DNA from 3 places in the Brenneria tiliae genome. Region 2 is predicted to be linked to each of the others. Evidence: predicted binding sites of a transcription regulator. Region 2 holds the regulator's gene; each other region holds the start of a gene.
The links. Region 2 encodes LexA, which represses DNA repair genes until DNA is damaged. Its sites were predicted from a motif close to TNCTGTATGTACATACAGNA; they were not measured.
Positions count from the first base shown of each region.

Region 1 (3,281 bases), on a different contig from region 2:
ATAGAAGCGCTACATACGGTAAAACAATTATCGTCCCGTATACCTCTGCCTTTAGCGCTGTCACATTATCATCGCCTTAATTTTAAGCAAAGATCAAAATTGGTAAAAAGTTATTTTCTTGATAACGGCGCGGCGTAATAACCGGGCGATTTTTTTACCGGACGGCGGATTTATGCAAACCGCGCCTCCCGCCGTCCGTTTTTTTCCCTGCCGCGCTGCGGCAAATGGCCTAATCGGCGCTTAGGCTCTGGTCGCCTCGATCGTCATAATATCCGTCACAAAGCTCCCGTCGTCCTGTACTTCAAAATGCCGGGCCACTTCGTCGGCCAGCGTTTTTTGCAGTTCCCGGATGGCGACCGTGAAATGTTCGGGCGTACGCATCCGCGCAATCCAACTGCTGAACTCCAGCGTCAGACGGTCGCTGGCGACATGGCGCACGATAAATCCCGCCTCGGTAAACATGCTCAGCCATTCGCCGGGAGAATAGTCACGCACGTGCGAGGTATCGCGCAGCTTTTCCACGGTCTGTAAATAGGTGTCCAGCAGCGGATGGCCCGGAGACACCACATCCATCATGATGACCTGTCCGCCGGGCTTCAGTACCCGCCTGGCTTCACGCAGCGCCTGGCCTACATCATGCCAGTGGTGGGCGGAATAACGGCTGATAATGATATCGGCGCTGGCGTCGTCGAACGGCAGCGACTCGGCGACGCCCTGCCGGGTACGGATATTCGTCAGCCCTTTTTGTCGCGCGGTCTGGCCGACAACCTCCAGCATTGCTGCGGAAAGATCGTAAGCCACCACGTCGGCGACCGCCTGCGCGGCGACGAAACTGGCGTGTCCCGCGCCGCAGCCCAGATCGATAACGCTGGCATTGGGGAAGGGAGCCAATAGCGTGGACAGCCGTTGCAAATCTTTGCCCTGCGCATGGACCGCACTGGTCAGATAGTTTTGCGCCTGTGAGCCGAACTGGCGTTCGACGCTGCCGCTGTGATCCGATTTCTTTTCCATCATCGCTCTCTATTAAAACGGGGAACTTATTCGTTATGAAGGAGGCCGGAAACGCTTTCCCCGGCCGCCAAGCCACTATAAAGCAATCTTGCGCAACTTGTTTGCACAGATTTGTCAGTGTATATTTATACAGTATTGTTGGGGGTGGGCATGCGCAAAATTATTCATGTTGATATGGATTGCTTCTACGCGGCAATTGAGATGCGTGATAACCCGCGCCTGCGCGATATCCCGCTGGCCATTGGCGGCAGCGCCGATCGCCGTGGGGTGATCAGCACCGCCAATTATCCGGCCCGCCGCTATGGCATTCATAGCGCGATGGCGACGGCAACCGCTCTGCGCCTGTGCCCGCAGCTGACATTGCTCTCCGGGCGGATGGAGGTGTATAAGGCGGCTTCCCGCCAGATCCGTGACATCTTCGCCCGCTATACCTCGCTGATTGAACCGCTTTCTCTGGATGAAGCCTACCTGGATGTCACCGACAGCCCTTATTGCAATGGGTCCGCGACGCTGATGGCGGAGGAGATCCGCCAGGCTATTGCCGCCGAGCTGGATCTGACGGCCTCCGCCGGGGTCGCCCCCATCAAATTTCTCGCCAAGGTTGCCTCCGAGCTGAACAAACCTAACGGCCAGTTCGTTATCCCGCCGGATCGGATGGATGCATTTATATTGCAGCTGCCGCTGGCGAAGATCCCCGGCGTCGGCAAAGTCACGGCGAAGCGGCTGGAAGAGAAGGGCATGCTGACCTGCGCCGATGTGCGCCATTACTCGCTGGCCGAGCTATTAAAGCATTTCGGTAAATTCGGCCGCGTCCTGTGGGAGCGCAGCCACGGTATTGACGAGCGGCCCGTATCGCCTGACCGGCTGCGTAAATCCGTCGGCGTTGAAAAAACGCTGGCGCAGGATATTCATCACTGGCATGAGTGCGCCGGTTTAATCGAGCAGCTCTATCAGGAGCTTGAATTACGCTTAAAACGGGTCAAGCCGGATCTGCATATCGCGCGGCAGGGGGTAAAGCTGAAGTTTGATGATTTCCGCCAGACCACGCAGGAACACGTATGGCCGGTGCTGAATAAGCAGGATTTACTCACGCTGGCGCAGCAAACCTGGCGGGAGAGGCGCGATAAGCGCGGCGTACGGCTGGTGGGGCTACACGTCACCCTGCTCGACCCGCAGATTGAGCGTCAGCTGGTGTTGAATTGGGAGTGAACCTCCAGGCCATTGAAAAAGCCCGTTATTAGGGAGAGCGTGGCGAGGGGACATTGCATGGTATCCGCTATATGTCCCCTTCAACGATAAAAGATCCTAAGGTGGTGTCAGTGTTTTGAACTGTTTATCTTCAATCCAACCCCGCGTACTTTTTCTTTCATCGGATATATATTCCACCAGACTCCATCCCGATTGTTGGGTAATGATACCTACAACGTCATTTTTTACCACGTAGCCGTGGGGATTCGCTGTCTCTTTCGGCTCAATATGCAGGATGGCTTTGTTGTCGGTGATTTGTACTAACTGTATCCAATGCGTGTCGAAATTTTTCTCTAAATCCAAACCAGAGTCAATTTGCGGCATCATTACATTGATGCAGCCGGCATGTTGTTGACCTTGTGGAACGGTAAGTGTTATGCCATCTTGACTAGTCTTCAGAGTGCCAGGCCGAATGGCGTCAGACCAGGAAATAATCTCTGAATAGCCATCTTTCGATGCCTGTCCTGTCAGTGCAAATTCGCAGCTACGAGTCGTTCCTTCCCCCATCTCTTCGTGGTAGTAACCCGTAATAGCTCCTAGCGGCGACACTGCCAGAAATAAATTTTCATAAACACCTGAGAGCAGTGGCTTAGCTAACGCGTTTGTGCAATATAGAGCCAGCATCGCGGCTGATGTAATCATTAATCTTTTCATTATTTTTTCCCGGAGAGTCTGTCATATACCCTCTGCATGCGGATATCATAATCGCCATAATCTTTGCCGTTATAATTGTATGCCATAGATTGGAAATCCTTCCTCTGCATGGCGGAAAGCAGTGCCGCATTGCTCTGACAAAGTTTAAGGAAAGCGTTGAGGTGATTACCGGCATTAGCTTTCATGGCATTCACAAAGATGAAGACGTCTTTATAGCCACACGCGGCATGGTTAAAGCCCATAATCTGGAACATGCCCCAGGAGGTTGCTTTAAGTGCAGCTTCGTCATCTAGCTCATAGGCTTTCACCAGCGTATTCCATGCGGTGCGCTGGTTAGCGTTATTTTTCTGCCATTCTGGCCCCGCCTT
Region 1 is NZ_JAKPCB010000083.1:50,261-53,541, reverse strand. It holds gene MFP24_RS01625 (class I SAM-dependent methyltransferase) at 241-1,011, opposite strand; gene dinB (DNA polymerase IV) at 1,162-2,220, shown strand; gene MFP24_RS01615 (hypothetical protein) at 2,317-2,913, opposite strand; gene MFP24_RS01610 (N-acetylmuramidase family protein) at 2,913-3,281, opposite strand, start outside.
Region 1: the regulator LexA is predicted to act here: its motif matches at 1,127-1,146, upstream of dinB (DNA polymerase IV).

Region 2 (3,281 bases):
GCTACGCCTCGCTGCGGGTGCTGAATCAGGAAGTGCTGGCGCCGGGCGCGTCGTTCCAACCGCGCACTTACCCGCGCGTCGATATCCTCAATATCATTCTTCAGGGCGAGGCGGAGTACCGCGACAGCCAGGGTCACCATATCCAGGCCCAAACGGGCGACGTGCTGCTGCTGGCGACGCAGCCCAACGTCAGCTACAGCGAACATAATACCAGCGCGAACCAACCGCTGACGCGTATGCAGCTGTGGCTGGACGCCTGCCCGACGCGGGAAAACTGCCCGCTGCAGCGGTTGAGGCTGAATAAAACCGCCCTAAGTTTACTGGCCTCGCCGGAGGGGGAGCAAAACAGCCTGCAACTGCGCCAGCAGGTGTGGGTCCATCACCTGGAACTACAGGAAAATGAGCGGCAGAGCATTAAACTGAACGGCAATCAGGCTTATCTCCAGTTGCTGCACGGCTCGGCGGCGGTGAGCGGCAACAGGCATGACGGCGACAGGCTGGGCTGCGGCGATGGCGCGTTTATCCGCCAGGAAAGCGGGTTGACCATTCAGGCCGAGACGCCGCTGCGCGCTTTGCTGATCGATCTGGTGGTTTAAGTTTTCGCTCTCCATCTTTAGCGGCCGGTGAACGTCACTGGTTCTGCCTTTTCTTGCAGCCGTGGTAAGATATCGGCCTGGTTCCTTTATGCGTCAGGGTGATATGGCAATGGATTCAACCAATCAGGACAAACTACTTGCCCAGGCTGAACAGATTTGTCAGCACCGCGGCGTACGTTTGACGCCGCAGCGGCTGGAAGTGTTACGCCTGATGGCGCAGCAGTCCGCTGCGATCAGCGCATACGATCTGCTCGATCTGCTGCGCCTATCCGAGCCGCAGGCCAAACCCCCGACGGTTTACCGCGCGTTGGATTTTCTGCTGGAGCAGGGATTTATTCATCGGGTGGAGTCAAACAACAGCTATGTGCTTTGCCACCATATCGAAGATCATAGCCACACCTCGGCGCTGTTTATCTGCGACCGCTGCGCTCAGGTTACCGAGCGTCAGACGGAAGGGGTGGAGGAAATACTGCGCGGTCTGGCGCAGCAGGCGGGCTTTACCCTGCGCCACAGCGTGATTGAGGCGCACGGACTTTGTGAAGGCTGCCAGGAAGTTGCGGCCTGTAAACAAACGGAGCATTGCGATCACGACCACAGCATTCCCATCAAGAAACGCTAGTTCCGGCAAAGGGTTGCAAGGGCCGATCGGTCCCGTCCGTCATTCACCGCGCCCTTGCTTATTCACTGGCTGTTTTTGATGCTTTTCTTAAAATCGCCGATAAACTCTTTTAGGGCCGGGTGGATTTTTTGAAACATCTCTTCTTTCCTGTTAAGCGTGACTACCTCGCCAAACAGTTTCATGCCGACTAAAAATGGATACAGCTGCTCTTCAGGCAGCGCTGTTTTGCCGTCGCATAAGGAAAGGATTTTGGTTAGATCGTCATGGGAGGTGAACGGAAATGAGACTTCATTATCAGGTTGTTCCGTATCTTTTACGGTAATGATATAGCGTTTTGACATAAGCTGGTTTTCCACTTGGCGCAGGTGTGATTATAAGGTTTATTCCCTGTGATACGATACTGGATCCGGCGGACCGAAATCGATCGTTTTTATCACCACCGCACGTTTCGTCCCGTTTCCAACCCAGCCATATCGCCCCGCAAGCGGAGCGATAATCGATAAGAAACGCCAGGGACTATCGCCTGTGTCAAAGACGTAAAATCAGCTCCAGTCGCCGTTGCGAATAACGCCGACCGCCAGCCCTTCAATAGAGAAATTCTGCTGCCGCAGATCGACGACAATAGGGGAAAACTCTTCGTTTTCAGCCAGAAGATGTACGGTATTACCTTGTTTTTTCAATCGCTTGACCGTGACTTCATCTTCAATCCGTGCCACAACCACCTGCCCGTTACGGACGTCCTGCGTTTTATGCACCGCCAGCAAATCACCATCCATAATACCGATATCTTTCATCGACATTCCGCTCACGCGCAGCAGGAAGTGGGCGCTTGGTTTGAACATGGACGGGTCGACCTGATAGTGGCACTCGATATGCTGCTGAGCCAGCAGCGGCTCACCCGCCGCGACGCGGCCAATCAGCGGAATGCCGGTCTCTTCTTCCATCAGCAGGCGAATACCGCGCGACGCGCCGGATACGATTTCAATGACGCCTTTGCGCGCCAATGCCTTTAAATGCTCCTCGGCGGCATTTGGCGACCGAAATCCCAGCTGCTGGGCAATTTCCGCACGCGTCGGCGGCATACCGGTATGCGCAAGATGATCGCGGATCAGGTCATAAACCTGCTGCTGTCTGGCTGTTAATGCTTTCATTCCGCCCCCTGGTTGTTTATACAGTTTTGCTGTGAGTATATACAGGTAAGGAATAATTGGGAACCGGTAAATCAGTAACTTCATGCCGTCCCGTACGTTAAATCGGTCGCTTTGCCGATTTTTCATCCCGTTTTTCAATCCTCAGAGCGGATTAATCGGTAAATCCGCTGCGGACGCCCCACCTTACCGTAAACAATTTCAGCTTCAATCATCTGCCTGGCGGCACAATACTCCAGATAACGCCGCGCGGTGGTCCGGCTCAATCCAAGCTGCAACGCAACGGTTTCCGCCGTATGGCGAGTTTGCTCACCATGAAACAACGATTGCACTTTATTCAGCGTCAGTTCATCAATGTTGGCAGGTAATTTTTCTTTTGGCTTCCCCCGGGCATAAGCATTGTACATATCATCGATTTGGCTCTGGCTAATGCCATTATGCTGGTTAAACATATCCAGCCGATGCCAAAAACGCTCCAGAGTCTGACTCAGACGCTCATAGGCAATAGGTTTGATGAGATAGTCAAACACCCCACAGCGAATAGCGTCGGCCACCGTATCCATATCACTGTCCGCCGTGATAAGCACAACACCGCCCGCAAAGTGATTCAGGGTCAGTTCATGCAACAGGCTTAGGCCTTGTCCATCGGGTAGAAAATTGTCCAGAAGTATCAAATCGGGGTTAAAACGGTCCACCATCGTCCGGGCCTGGCTCAAATTACCCGCCAGCCATATTTGCCCGCATTCACGATGCTGTCGGATAAACTCCACGTGCATTTCCGCCAATGGCGTTTCATCCTCCACGATTAATATATTTATCTTCGTCATGGGTATCCCTTCGTTTTCGGAATAAATATGGAAAAGAGCGTGCCGCAGGGCGTATTGTTTTCTAAAGTAATGACTCCGCCGCTACGGCCGA
Region 2 is NZ_JAKPCB010000098.1:264,033-267,313, forward strand. It holds gene MFP24_RS13735 (pirin family protein) at 1-596, shown strand, start outside; gene zur (zinc uptake transcriptional repressor Zur) at 706-1,215, shown strand; gene MFP24_RS13745 (DUF3861 family protein) at 1,278-1,556, opposite strand; gene lexA (transcriptional repressor LexA) at 1,758-2,366, opposite strand; gene dpiA (two-component response regulator DpiA) at 2,501-3,190, opposite strand; gene dpiB (sensor histidine kinase DpiB) at 3,187-3,281, opposite strand, start outside.

Region 3 (3,281 bases), on a different contig from region 2:
CCCCCGATAAGGTAAATAAGGGTTCGACAGGGCCGTCGTCAACCAGATCGGCCAGGGGAGAAAAACCGAGCGCCTGGCCGCCCGACGGCGCATCGGACAAGACGTCGCGGCCCGGCGCCGGCTGATGCGGCTGCGGAATATGCTCATCCGCCGCGCCGTAACGGGCCTGCTGCTGCGCGGCAAAATCTTTCGCCAGCTGCGCCTGTATTAACTGGTTTTCTTCCTCTTCCCGCTCAAGATACTCTTCCCCGTAACGCTGACGCTGCTGTTCGAGATACGCCCGCTGTAACGCGGCTTCCTGCTGAGCGATATCCTCGTCGCCGGGCGCCATATCCTGGTTAGCCGTATCGCCCTGCTCCTGAGCCCTGGCCTGCTGTTCCGCCAGACGCTGGGACGGCAGTTTGATGCCGTATGAGGCCAGCTCGCGCCGAGTGGGAATGCGCACCGGATTCGGACGCGGCAACTCCGGCCCGACGCCCTGTTTTACCTGCGGATTGTCGTCGCCGTCGGCGCTAAAGGCCGGCGTAAACGTCGTATTGGCCCTGAACGCCGTCTCGGTCGCCTCCGGCGTGGCGGACTGTCCGCCGTGGGATGGCCGATCGATGGGATGCGCCACCTGCGGTTGGGCGATCGGCGGCATGTCGGCGCTGCCGGAGGGATGATACGCATCGGCGTTGCCGTCACGTGCGGAGACGGAATCCGGAACCTCAAACGAATAGAGCGGCGGGTTGAGCGTTGAAGCCGCGTCGATTTGCTGCGGGGCGGCGGGCTGTTCCGGCACCGCCGGCCGGCCGGCCGTCGCCGGAGCGGACGGCGGCCGATCGCCCTCCTCCCCTGGCGAAGCGGTATTGGCAACGGCTTCGGTTATCGAGGGCGCGGAAAATAGGACGTCATCATCGCTCGCCGCCGTGGCCGTTACGGACGGATGCTGCCGCTCGTCAAAGGCGTCGGCCTCCGGCGCGCTATCGCTGCGCGAGCGATTGGACATAAACGTCAGGCAGCCCAGCACCGCGGCGCCGATTTTTTCGGCAATGGTCAACCACGACCAGCCGGTAAACAGCGTTAAGCCGGCCGCCCAGACGCACAGCAGGATCAGCGTGGCGCCCATGCTGTTAAAACGGGGAATCATCGAGCTGCTCAACAGGCTGCCCAATACGCCGCCGGAGGCAAAATAGTAGAGGTCGTCGATATTCAACGCCGCCAGGCCGCAGGAGGTCAGAATCAACGCCAGCGTGCCGATCAGGCGCAGCGAAAAGGTGAAATAGTCGATGGCGTTTTGGCTATCGCGATGGCGGAAAGCCGACCAGCACAGACATAGCATAATCGGCGGAATGGCATAGGCCAGCACGCCGAAAATGAAAAACAGGGTATCCGCCAGCCAGGCTCCCGCCACCCCGCCGACGTTGTGAATGGGTTCATGCCACGCGGTTTGCGACCAACTGGGATCGGAAGGACTAAAACTGAGTACCGCGACGCCAAGATAAACGGCAAAAAGCGCCACCACGATCAAAATCGCTTCTAGCAAACGACGGGTACCGCTGAGTTTTCTCAGGGTAATTTCTTTATCTTCTGTATATTCCTGGCTCAAGCGTCTCTCCAGGGCCTGTAAAGGTTTATGACAAAACGCCGAGGGTTCCCGGCGCTGAAACTGTATAAATTCACAGGAGTGTAGCTGAATTTATCGGGTTTTGCACCCATGGGTTTATCGGGTTTTAATCACCAGACGATTGCTTTGTTTCACTTCTTCCATCACCACATAGGTGCGGGTATCGTTCACCCCCGGCAGTCGAAGCAGCGTCTCGCCCAGCAGCTTGCGATAGGCGGACATATCCGGCACCCGGGTTTTCAACAGGTAGTCAAAATCGCCGGAAACCAGATGACACTCCTGAATTTCTTCCAGCTTCTGCACCGCCGAATTAAACTGTTCAAACACATCGGGCGCTCCGCGGTTCAGCGTTATTTCAACGAAAACCAGCAGCGAGGCATCCAGATAATGCGGATTGAGCAGCGCGGTATAGCCGTTAATAAAACCCTGTCGCTCCAGACGACGCACGCGCTCCAGACAGGGCGTTGGTGATAATCCCACCCGTTTGGAAAGCTCGACATTGGAAATACGACCGTCTTTTTGCAGTTCGTTCAGGATGTTGCGATCGATACGATCGAGATCTTTTCCTGGCCGTTTTTTAGTATCTACCATTATTATTGTCTCTCTTCACTCTTCCCTGAACCTGCTACACTCCGACCAACTTCAATGTCTCAGAGCCGCCCTAAAGAACACCCGTTGCCTATATTGCATAGCAAAAATCACGCTCTTTTCGTCGCTATCCGTCATCGTCCTGCGCGGTGGTAAACGTGTTACACCAGGCAAAAACGATTTATCCGTGGCGCAACCAGCCAGACAGGCGACGAATAAAAAACCGAGCTTTTGACTATTCACATACAAAAAATTTCCTCTTACCCAGATGTTTTCGCAAAAGCACAGCTGATTGTCAAAGCAAAACAAATAAAATCAGAAGAAAGTACCAGATTAAATAAGCCGGAGGCGGATTCTCAGGCGCTTTCAGTCATTTTACTTATCAATGCGACTGATCTATCAGCAACTTACCGCGGCCATAAACATTAACGATTAAACAAATAGCTAACAACTTCGCCACACGCTTTTTTTACTCAGGTAATTTCCTTACAATCACCCCCATATGTCCGTCATCGTGAAATGAGGAACTCATGAGTACCGTTAAACACCATAAGTTATTGATTCTGGGCTCTGGCCCGGCTGGCTACACGGCTGCGGTTTATGCCGCACGGGCGAATTTACATCCGGTGCTCATTACCGGGATGGAGAAAGGCGGTCAGTTGACCACCACCACCGAAGTGGAAAACTGGCCTGGCGATGCGGAAGGCTTGACCGGGCCGCTGCTGATGGAGCGCATGCAGGCGCACGCGGAAAAATTCAATACCGAGATTGTCTTCGACCATATTCAGCGCGTCGATCTGCAAACCCGCCCGTTTCGTCTTTTCGGCGACAGCGACGAATATACCTGCGATGCGTTGATTATCGCCACCGGCGCGTCCGCGCGCTATCTGGGGCTGCCCTCCGAAGAGGCTTTCAAGGGGAAAGGGGTGTCCGCCTGCGCCACCTGCGACGGTTTCTTCTATCGCAACCAGAAAGTCGCCGTGGTCGGCGGCGGCAATACCGCCGTTGAGGAGGCGCTGTATCTCTCCAACATCGCCGCCGAGGTGCATCTGATTCACCGCCGCGACAGTTTCCGTTCGGAGAAAAT
Region 3 is NZ_JAKPCB010000103.1:187,838-191,118, reverse strand. It holds gene MFP24_RS21735 (DNA translocase FtsK 4TM domain-containing protein) at 1-1,588, opposite strand, end outside; gene lrp (leucine-responsive transcriptional regulator Lrp) at 1,703-2,197, opposite strand; gene trxB (thioredoxin-disulfide reductase) at 2,725-3,281, shown strand, end outside.
Region 3: the regulator LexA is predicted to act here: its motif matches at 1,647-1,666, upstream of MFP24_RS21735 (DNA translocase FtsK 4TM domain-containing protein).